One region of the Streptomyces sp. NPDC048659 genome, then DNA from elsewhere that is predicted to be linked to it. Evidence: riboswitches for the same ligand, from Rfam matches in the RefSeq annotation. Region 1 holds a riboswitch; the other holds the start of a gene.
What was found. Region 1 has a riboswitch for ZMP and ZTP ahead of AB0C99_RS11110 (bifunctional 5,10-methylenetetrahydrofolate dehydrogenase/5,10-methenyltetrahydrofolate cyclohydrolase). Riboswitches for the same ligand answer to the same signal wherever they lie in the genome.

Region 1 (4,934 bases):
TGGCCGTACCGCGAGGAGAGCGGCCACTGGACACCGGCCGGCCCGGCGGAGCACGACCCGGCGGCCGCGCTCGCGACGGTGACGGCTGCGGCGACGGCGCCTCCGGCGCCCTGACGGGCCCCGGCCCGAGTGGGCCGGGCGCGCCGTCACCCCGGCGGCGCGGTCAGCCCGTCCCCGGCGCGCCCCGCCGTCACTGAAGGGGCGCGGTGAGCCGGCGCCCCGTGTCGGAGGGGGCGGCGAGGCTGCAGACCACGGCGTCGTCGCCGAGCAGATAACTGGTGCGGTACGGGTACTGGACGAAGGTCGTCCAGCGGGTGCCGAGCGGCTGGTCGGCGGCCTTGCGGCGGAGCAGCGCCCGGCACAGCTCGGCGGCGGCGTCCCGGACGGCCCGGTCGTCGGCGTACCGGCCGGTGAGCCGCAGCCGGGCGACGACCTCGGCGTCGTGCGGCGTGTCGCAGGCGCGGCGGACGACGGTGCCGGGCGCGTCGCGGTCGATGTCGAAGCAGGCGCCGGTGTGCAGCCGGTCGTACGGGGTGCCCGTGGGCGCGGCCGTGCGGTGCGTGTCCGGCTGCGGCGTCCTGCTGGCGGTGGCCGGGGCCGTGGGCGTGACGGCGGGCGCGGCGGGGGCGGTGCGGATCTGGCGCGGTTTCGGCGCCCGGGTCGGTTCCGGGGTGCGGGAGGGCCGCTGCGAGGGGCTCGCGCCGCGCGTGGAGGGCCCCCGGCCGGGCGTGTCGTACGGCGTGTCGGACCGGCCTCCGGCGGGTCCCGCGTCCGGGGGCGGCGCGGTGCCCGCCGCGGCGCGCGTGGGGCCGGTGGCGCGCGGCGGGCGCGCGTCGGAGCCGCCGCGGGCGGTGAGGGCGACCGAGAGGAACAGGACCGCGGCCAGCGCCAGGACCAGCAGGGCGCCGGCGCCCGGCCGCCGAGGGGGCCGGGCGCCGCGGGACGGGGATGCCGTCGGCGGGTGGAGCATAGGGAACAGGTTCACCCGGCGTCGCCCATGTGGCGAGCGATATCCGTGACTTGGGCACCGCTCGTACAGAACCGTGACAATCCCGCTGCTGGGGCGAGACCCCGATCACGGGCGGAGGAGCACGGAAGGGACATCCCGGGCGGGTTGGCCACGGTCCGGGCGGGTCACAGTCCGAGCTGGCGCTCGGCCCCCTCGACGGTCTGGGCGAGCAGGACGGCGATGGTCATCGGGCCGACGCCGCCGGGGACGGGGGTGATGAGGGAGGCCCGCTCGGCGGCGCTCGCGAAGTCGACGTCGCCGACGTTGCCCGGGTTGTAACCGGCGTCGATGACGACGGCGCCCGGCTTGATGTCCTCGCCCTTGATGAAGGCGGGCTTGCCGACGGCGGCGACGAGGATGTCGGCCTCGCGGACGGCGGCGGAGAGGTCGGTGGTGCGGGAGTGGCAGTAGGTGACGGTGGCGTCGCGGCCGAGGAGGAGCAGTCCGGCCGGCTTGCCGAGGATGGCGCTGCGGCCGACGACGACGGCCCGCTTGCCGCTGAGCTCCACGTCGTACGCGTCGAGCAGGCGCATGATGCCGCCGGGGGTGCAGGAGACGAAGCCGGGCAGGCCGAAGCCCATGGCGGCGAAGGAGGCCATGGTGACGCCGTCGACGTCCTTCTCCGGGGCGATGGCCTCGAAGGCGGCGCGCTCGTCGATGTGCGGGCCGACGGGGTGCTGGAGCAGGATGCCGTGGACCTCGGGGTCCTCGGAGAGCGCGGTGATCGCGGCGACGAGTTCCTCGGTGGTCGTGGCGGCGGGCAGCTCGACGTGCTTGGAGCGGATTCCGGCCTTCGCGCAGCGGTTCTGCTTCATCTTGACGTACGTGACGGAGGCCGGGTCGGCGCCGACGAGGACGGTCGCGAGGCAGGGGGTGGTGCCGGTGCGGCGGGTGATCTCGGCGGCGCGGACGGCGGTCTCCTCGACCGTGCGGCGGGCGAGGGCGGTGCCGTCCATGAGGCGGGCGGTGCTGGTGGACATGGGCCACTCCTGGGCGTCGACGATGACCGGTGGATGCCCAGGCGCGCGACGACGGCACGGCCGCGTGATGAGCGCGTCCGCCGGGCCGCTCCCCGGTGGTGATCCACCTCCAGCGCCAGTCACGGCCCGGGACCACTGTACGTGACGGTCCTCCTGACGGGTACCTGACGGGCGCCCGGGACGGGCACCGGCGGGTACCGGACAGGGGGCATATGCACGTCCGCCAAGACGCTTGTCGGCGCCTCGCGCGCGCACGACGATGGCCTCCACGAGGCGAACGACCGCGCCGGGGAGGCCGAGTTGAACGAACCGTTGACCGCCGCGACGGGCGCGGCGGGCGGGACGGGCTGGACGGGCACGACGGGCGGTACGGCTGCGACAGGCGCGGCGGAAGGTGCGGGCGGGGCCGGTGCGGTGCGGCGGGCGTACGAGGCGTTCACGGCCGGCGGCCCGCTCGGGGTGCCGCCGGTGCGCCCGCTGGTCGCGGAGTCCTGGCGGCGCTCGGTGCGGGCGCGGGTGAGCCCGGACGGCGGGGCTCGGGTCGAGCTGGACGAGGACGAGCTGGCGGGGCACCGCGAGGAGCATCCGCTGGCGGCGGTGATGCCGGTGATCCGGGAGCTGATGGGGACGTACGCGCGGGACGGCGAGCATCTGATCGCGGTGTGCGACGCGGCGGGGCGGATGCTGTGGGTGGAGGGGCATCCGGGGACGCTGCGCAGCGCGGGGCGGATGAACTTCGTGCCGGGGGCGCGCTGGTCGGAGACGGCGGCGGGGACGAACGCGCCGGGCACGGCGCTCGCGATGGACCGGCCGGTGCAGGTGTGCGCGGCGGAGCACTTCCAGCGCCCGGCGCAGGCGTGGACGTGTGCGGCGGCGCCGGTGCACGACCCGCGCGACGGGCGCCTCCTCGGCGCGGTGGACATCACGGGCGGGGCGGGTCTCGCGCATCCGCACAGCCTGGCGTTCGTGCAGGCGGTGGCGCGGGCGGCGGAGTCGCAGCTGGCGCTGCTGGCGCCCGCCCCGGCCGCCGCCCGGCCACGGCTGTCGGCGCTGGGCCGCGACGAGGCGCTGCTCCGGACCGGCGGGCGGCGGCTGCGGCTGAGCCGGCGGCACAGCGAGATCCTGGCGGTGCTGGCGCACCGGCCGGAGGGGGTGGGCGGCGACGAGCTGCTGACGCTGCTGTACGAGGACGGGGCGGTCACGCCGGTGACGCTGCGGGCGGAGCTGTCCCGGCTGCGGGGCCTGCTGGGTCCGGAGCTGCTGGCCTCGCGCCCGTACCGGCTGACCGGGGAGGTCGACGCGGACTTCCTGACGGTGGACCGGCGGCTTGTGTCGGGGGCGCTGGCGACGGCGATCGGGGAGTACGCGGGGCCGCTGCTGCCGGGCTCGCGGGCGCCGGGGGTGGTGCGGCTGCGGGAGCGGCTGGCGGGGCGGCTGCGGGCGGCGCTGGTGGACCGGGCCGATCCGGGACTGCTGGCCGACTGGGCGTACAGCGCCTGGGGCGAGGACGACCTCGCGGTGTGGCGGGCGCTGGCGGCGGCCGTGCCGGCGGCGCAGGCTCCGGCCGTACGGGCGCGGCTGACCGCGCTGGACGCCGAACTGGGCGCGGGCGCAACGGGCTTGCAACGTCGGGCGGCGCAGACTCGGCGCTGAGCAGAGCCGGCCCGGGACGGCCGGCGCGGTACGAGGAGAGGCCAGAGCCATGACGCGTTACGCCGCACCCGGCACCGAGGGTTCGATCATGTCGTACGAGCCCCGCTACGACCACTGGATCGGCGGTGAGTACGTCGCCCCGGCGCGCGGGGGGTACTTCGAGAACCCGAGCCCGGTGGACGGCCGGCCGTTCGCCGAGGTCGCCCGGGGAACGGCCGAGGACGTGGAGCGGGCGCTGGACGCGGCGCACGCGGCGGCGCCGGGCTGGGGCCGGACGGCCCCGGCGGAGCGCGCGCAGGTGCTGCTGCGGATCGCGGACCGGATGGAGGCGAACCTGGAGGCGCTGGCGGTCGCCGAGAGCTGGGAGAACGGCAAGCCGGTACGGGAGACGCTGGCCGCCGACATCCCGCTCGCCATCGACCACTTCCGCTACTTCGCGGGGGCGCTGCGCGCGCAGGAGGGCGCGCTGAGCGAGATCGACGAGGACACCGTGGCGTACCACTACCACGAGCCGCTGGGGGTGGTCGCGCAGATCATCCCGTGGAACTTCCCGATCCTGATGGCGGTGTGGAAGCTGGCGCCCGCGCTCGCGGCGGGCAACGCGGTCGTCCTGAAGCCGGCCGAACAGACCCCGGTCTCGGTGCACTTCTGGATGAGCCTGGTGGCGGACCTGCTGCCGCCGGGTGTGGTGAACATCGTCAACGGCTTCGGCGAGGAGGCGGGCAAGCCGCTGGCGTCCTCCCCTCGCGTCGCGAAGATCGCGTTCACGGGCGAGACGTCGACGGGCCGGCTGATCATGGGGTACGCCGCCGAGAACCTGAAGCCGGTGACGCTGGAGCTGGGCGGCAAGTCGCCGAACATCTTCTTCGACGACGTGTGGGCGGCGGACGACGACTTCCGCGACAAGGCGCTCGAAGGCTTCACGATGTTCGCGCTCAACCAGGGCGAGGTCTGCACCTGCCCGTCGCGCGCGCTGATCCAGGGCGGCCACTACCGCGAGTTCCTGGAGGCGGCGATCGCCCGCACCGAACTGATCGTCCCGGGCCACCCGCTGGACCCGGCGACGATGATCGGCGCACAGGCGTCGGAGGACCAGCTGAAGAAGATCCTCTCGTACCTGGAGATCGGCCAGCAGGAGGGCGCGAAGATCCTGACGGGCGGTCAGCGCGTGGAACACGGAGGCGACTTGGCCGGCGGCTACTACGTCCAGCCGACCATCTTCGAGGGCGACAACCACATGCGGATCTTCCAGGAGGAGATCTTCGGCCCGGTCGTCGCCGTCACGTCGTTCA
Region 2 (4,934 bases), on a different contig from region 1:
CGAGGGCGACATCGACATGGTGCTGCTCGCCTTCGGGGTCCTCGGCGACCAGGCGCGCGACGAGTCCGACCCGCCCGCGGCCGTCCGGGTCGCCCAGACCAACTACACCGGCGCCGTCTCGGCCGGCCTGGTCTGCGCGCAGGCGCTCCAGGCGCAGGGGCACGGCTCGCTGGTGGTGCTGTCGTCGGTGGCCGGGGAGCGGGCCCGGCGGGCCAACTTCATCTACGGCTCGTCCAAGGCGGGCCTCGACGCCTTCGCGCAGGGCCTCGGGGACGCGATGCACGGCACCGGCGTGCACGTGATGGTCGTCCGGCCCGGCTTCGTCCGCACCCGGATGACCGAGGGCCTGCCGCAGGCGCCGCTCGCGACCACGCCCGAGGCGGTCGCGACCGCGATCGAGCTGGGGCTGCGGCGCCGCTCGGAGACGGTGTGGGTGCCGGGCGGGCTGCGGGTGGTGATGTCGGCGCTGCGGCACGTGCCGCGCGGGGTGTTCCGGCGGCTGCCGGTGTGACACGAGGGGGGGCCGAGGGGGCCCGGGCCCGTCGGATACCCCCGGTCGGACCCCGGGTCAGACCGCCGGCGTGGTCGCCGGGGCCTCGGCCGGGCTGCCGCACTGGGCCGGCACCGCCGAGACCGTACGGCCGCTGCCGAACTCGTAGTCGCACAGCTTGCGCCACACGCCGTCCGGGCCCTGCTCGTACAGCGCGAAGGAGCGGCACAGCCACTCCGCCTCGTAGCCGGCGAGCTCGGTGAACGCCCGGTCCATCGCCTCCTCGGCGATGCCGTGGGCGACGGTCACGTGCGGGTGGTACGGGAACTGCAGCTCGCGCGTGACCGGGCCCGAGGCGTCGCGCACCCGCTCCTGGAGCCGGTCGCAGCCGGACGCGCCCTCGACGAGCTGGACGAAGACGACCGGGGAGAGCGGGCGGAAGGTGCCGGTGCCCTCAAGGCGCATCGGGAAGGGCTCGCTGCCCGCCGCGATCCCGGCGAGGTGCGCCGCGATCTCCGGCAGCCGCTCCTCGGCCACCTCGGTCGGCGGGAGCAGCGTGACGTGGGTCGGGATGCCGTGCGCGGCGGGATCCCCGAAGCTTGCGCGCCGCTCCTGAAGGCGGCTGCCGTGAGGCTCCGGGACCGCGATCGAAACGCCGAGCGTTACGGTCCCCACGTCGTCCTCCTCCGTCGTCGGTCATCGGTCGTCGTTCGTCGGTCGTCGAAAGTCGAGGCGTGCGCACGGGTCGGGACGTGCGCACGAGTGGTGCAGGCGCCAGTGTGCGGCCTGCACCACCCTCGTGGCCAGGGCCCCAGGGCTCAGTGCTTGGCGGGCAGGAAGCCCATCCGGTCGTACGCCTGCGCCAGCGTCTCCGCCGCTACCGCGCGCGCCTTCTCCGCGCCCTTGGCCAGGACCGAGTCCAGCGTCTCCGGGTCGTCCAGATATTCCTGCGTCCGGGTCCGGAACGGCGTGACGAAGTCCACCATGACCTCGGCCAGGTCGGTCTTCAGGGCGCCGTACATCTTGCCCTCGTAGCTCTTCTCCAGGTCGGGGACCGACGTGTCGGTGAGCACGGACATGATCGTGAGCAGGTTGGAGACGCCGGCCTTGTGCTCCGGGTCGAAGCGGATCACCGTGTCGGTGTCCGTGACGGCGCTCTTGACCTTCTTCGCCGTCGTCTTCGGGTCGTCGAGCAGGTTGATGAGGCCCTTCGGCGTCGACGCCGACTTGCTCATCTTGATCGACGGGTCCTGGAGGTCGTAGATCTTCGCCGTCTCCTTGAGGATGTACGGCGCCGGGATCGTGAACGTCTCGCCGAAGCGCCCGTTGAACCGCTCCGCGAGGTCGCGGGTCAGCTCGATGTGCTGGCGCTGGTCCTCGCCGACCGGGACCTGGTGGGCCTGGTAGAGCAGGATGTCCGCGACCTGGAGGATCGGGTACGTGAAGAGGCCGACGGTCGCGTTGCCCGCGCCCTGCTTGGCCGACTTGTCCTTGAACTGCGTCATGCGGGACGCCTCGCCGAAGCCCGTGAGGCAGTTCATCAGCCAGGCGAGCTGCGTGTGCTCGGGCACGTGGCTCTGCACGAAGAGGGTGCAGCGCTCCGGGTCGAGGCCCGCGGCCAGCAGCTGGGCGGCGGCGAGCCGGGTGTTGGCGCGCAGCGCGGCGGGGTCCTGCGGGACCGTGATGGCGTGCAGGTCCACCACCATGTAGAAGGCGTCGTGGGACTCCTGCAGCGCCACCCACTGGCGGACGGCGCCGAGGTAGTTGCCGAGGTGGAACGAGCCTGCGGTGGGCTGGATTCCGGAGAGCACACGAGGACTGTCAGAGGCCATGCTCATCATTCTCTCAGGTGCCCGGCGCGATCCCGGACTGCCCTCGCTGCCGTGTGACGCACCTCCCTCCCGGGGCGGGGAGGGAGGTGCGCGGGGCCGGTCCGGTCAGGCGGGCAGGCCCGGGGCCGGGTGGGCCGCCATCAGCTCGGCGACCTCCGCGCGCACGGCGGCCAGGGCCGCCTCGTCGCCCTTGCCCGCCGCCGTGACGGCGCGGTCGATCCACTCCGCGACCTGCGGCATGTGCGTCACGTCCAGGCCCCGGGAGGTCAGGGACGGGGTGCCGATCCGGATGCCGGACGGGTCGAAGGGCTTGCGGGTGTCGTACGGCACGGTGTTGTAGTTCACGACGATGCCCGCCCGGTCCAGGGCCTTCGCGGCGATCTTGCCGGGGACCTCCTTCGGGGTCAGGTCGATCAGGATCAGGTGGTTGTCGGTGCCGCCGGAGACCAGGTCGAAGCCGCGGGCCAGCAGCGCCTCCGCGAGCGCCTTGGCGTTGGCGACGACCGCGTGCGCGTACGTACGGAACGAGGGCTGGGCCGCCTCCCGCAGGGCCACCGCGATGGCGGCGGTGGTCTGGTTGTGCGGGCCGCCCTGGAGGCCGGGGAAGACCGCCTTGTCGAGGGCCTTCGCGTGCTCCGCGCGGGACATCAGCATCGCGCCGCGCGGGCCGCGCAGGGTCTTGTGGGTGGTCGTCGAGACCACGTCGGCGTGCGGCACCGGGGACGGGTGGGCGCCGCCCGCGATCAGGCCCGCGATGTGCGCCACGTCCGCGACCAGCACCGCGCCGGCCTCGCGGGCGATCTCGCCGAACGCGGCGAAGTCGATCGTGCGGGGCAGCGCGGTGCCGCCGCAGAAGATCACCTTCGGCCGCTCCTTGAGCGCGAGCTCGCGCACCTGGTCGAAGTCGATCAGCCCGTCCTCGTGGCGCACGCCGTACTGGACGCCCCGGAACCAGGTGCCGGTGGCCGAGACGCCCCAGCCGTGGGTGAGGTGGCCGCCCATCGGCAGGGCCATGCCCATGACCGTGTCGCCGGGGTTCGCGAACGCCAGGTACACGGCGAGGTTGGCCGGGGAGCCGGAGTAGGGCTGCACGTTCGCGTGCTCGACGCCGAAGAGGGCCTTGGCGCGGTCCACGGCCAGGCTCTCGACCTGGTCGATGACCTGCTGGCCCTCGTAGTAGCGGCGGCCCGGGTAGCCCTCGCTGTACTTGTTCTGGAGCACCGTGCCGGAGGCTTCCAGGACGGCGGCGGAGACGTAGTTCTCGCTCGGGATGAGCCGCAGGGTCTCCGCCTGGAGCCGCTCCTCCGCGCCGACGAGGGCGGCGAGGTCGGGATCGGCGGCGGCGAGGGCGGGGTGGGTGGTGGCGTGGGTGGTGGGGTGCGTCGTCATGGCGTCGCTCCGGGGTTCGGCGGGACGGTCCCGGGACGCCTCGGCGCCGCACGGGACCCGGTCGGTTCCCGTGATGCCCAGGCGGGCGGCACCTCGTGTGGCTGGCCGCGCGCGGCTCCCCCGGGGTCGTTTCCCCGTACGCCAGTCGCCGTGCGTGTTTCCAGCCTAGCGGGCGTGCCGTCACGCGAGGTTTCCCCGTCCGGCATCCGAGCGACGATAAGAAAGGGGACACCAGCCCCTGGCCGCAGGACGAACGGAGATCCCGTGTCGAGGACGCAAGACGAGATCGCTGCCGCGGACGCGCACAGCGCCCACAACTACCACCCCCTGCCCGTGGTCGTCGCCACCGCCGAAGGCGCGTGGGTGACCGACGTCGAGGGGCGCCGCTACCTGGACATGCTCGCCGGGTACTCGGCGCTCAACTTCGGGCACCGCAACCCGCGGCTGCTGGACGCGGCACGGGCGCAGCTCGACCGCGTGACGCTCACCTCCCGCGCCTTCCACCACGACCGCTTCGGCGAGTTCTGCGGGCGGCTGGCCGCGCTGTGCGGCAAGGAGGCGGTGCTGCCGATGAACACGGGCGCGGAGGCCGTGGAGACGGCGGTGAAGACGGCGCGGAAGTGGGGGTACGAGGTGAAGGGCGTGCCGGACGGGCACGCGAAGATCGTGGTGGCGGCCAACAACTTCCACGGCCGCACGACGACGATCGTCAGCTTCTCCACGGACCACGAGGCCCGCGCCCACTACGGGCCGTACACGCCGGGCTTCGAGATCGTGCCGTACGGGGACCTCACCGCCCTGGAGGCGGCGGTCACCGAGAACACGGTCGCCGTGCTCGTCGAGCCGATCCAGGGCGAGGCGGGGGTGCTGGTGCCGCCGGCGGGCTATCTGCGCGGGGTGCGGGAGCTGACCTCGCGGCGGGGCGTGCTGTTCATGGCCGACGAGATCCAGTCGGGGCTCGGGCGCACGGGGCGCACCTTCGCGTGCGAGCACGAGGGCGTGGTGCCCGACGTGTACGTGCTGGGCAAGGCGCTCGGGGGCGGTGTGGTGCCGGTCTCGGCGGTGGTCGCGGACCGGGACGTGCTCGGGGTGTTCCGGCCGGGTGAGCACGGGTCGACGTTCGGCGGGAATCCGCTGGCCTGCGCGGTGGCGCTGGAGGTCATCGCGATGCTGGAGACCGGCGAGTACCAGCAGCGGGCCACCGAGCTCGGCGACCATCTGCA

Region 2: another riboswitch for ZMP and ZTP. It lies ahead of glyA (serine hydroxymethyltransferase); the one in region 1 lies ahead of AB0C99_RS11110 (bifunctional 5,10-methylenetetrahydrofolate dehydrogenase/5,10-methenyltetrahydrofolate cyclohydrolase).

What each region holds. Positions count from the first base shown of each region.
Region 1 is NZ_JBEZHM010000010.1:161,948-166,881, reverse strand. Features, by position in the region: gene AB0C99_RS11120 (SWF or SNF family helicase) at 1-114, shown strand, start outside; gene AB0C99_RS11115 (hypothetical protein) at 191-970, opposite strand; gene AB0C99_RS11110 (bifunctional 5,10-methylenetetrahydrofolate dehydrogenase/5,10-methenyltetrahydrofolate cyclohydrolase) at 1,135-1,989, opposite strand; ZMP/ZTP riboswitch at 2,018-2,122, opposite strand; gene AB0C99_RS11105 (GAF domain-containing protein) at 2,404-3,642, shown strand; gene AB0C99_RS11100 (aldehyde dehydrogenase family protein) at 3,692-4,934, shown strand, end outside.
Region 2 is NZ_JBEZHM010000113.1:543-5,476, reverse strand. Features, by position in the region: gene AB0C99_RS38875 (decaprenylphospho-beta-D-erythro-pentofuranosid-2-ulose 2-reductase) at 1-511, shown strand, start outside; gene AB0C99_RS38870 (2'-5' RNA ligase family protein) at 569-1,165, opposite strand; gene trpS (tryptophan--tRNA ligase) at 1,309-2,322, opposite strand; gene glyA (serine hydroxymethyltransferase) at 2,428-3,711, opposite strand; ZMP/ZTP riboswitch at 3,780-3,870, opposite strand; gene rocD (ornithine--oxo-acid transaminase) at 3,976-4,934, shown strand, end outside.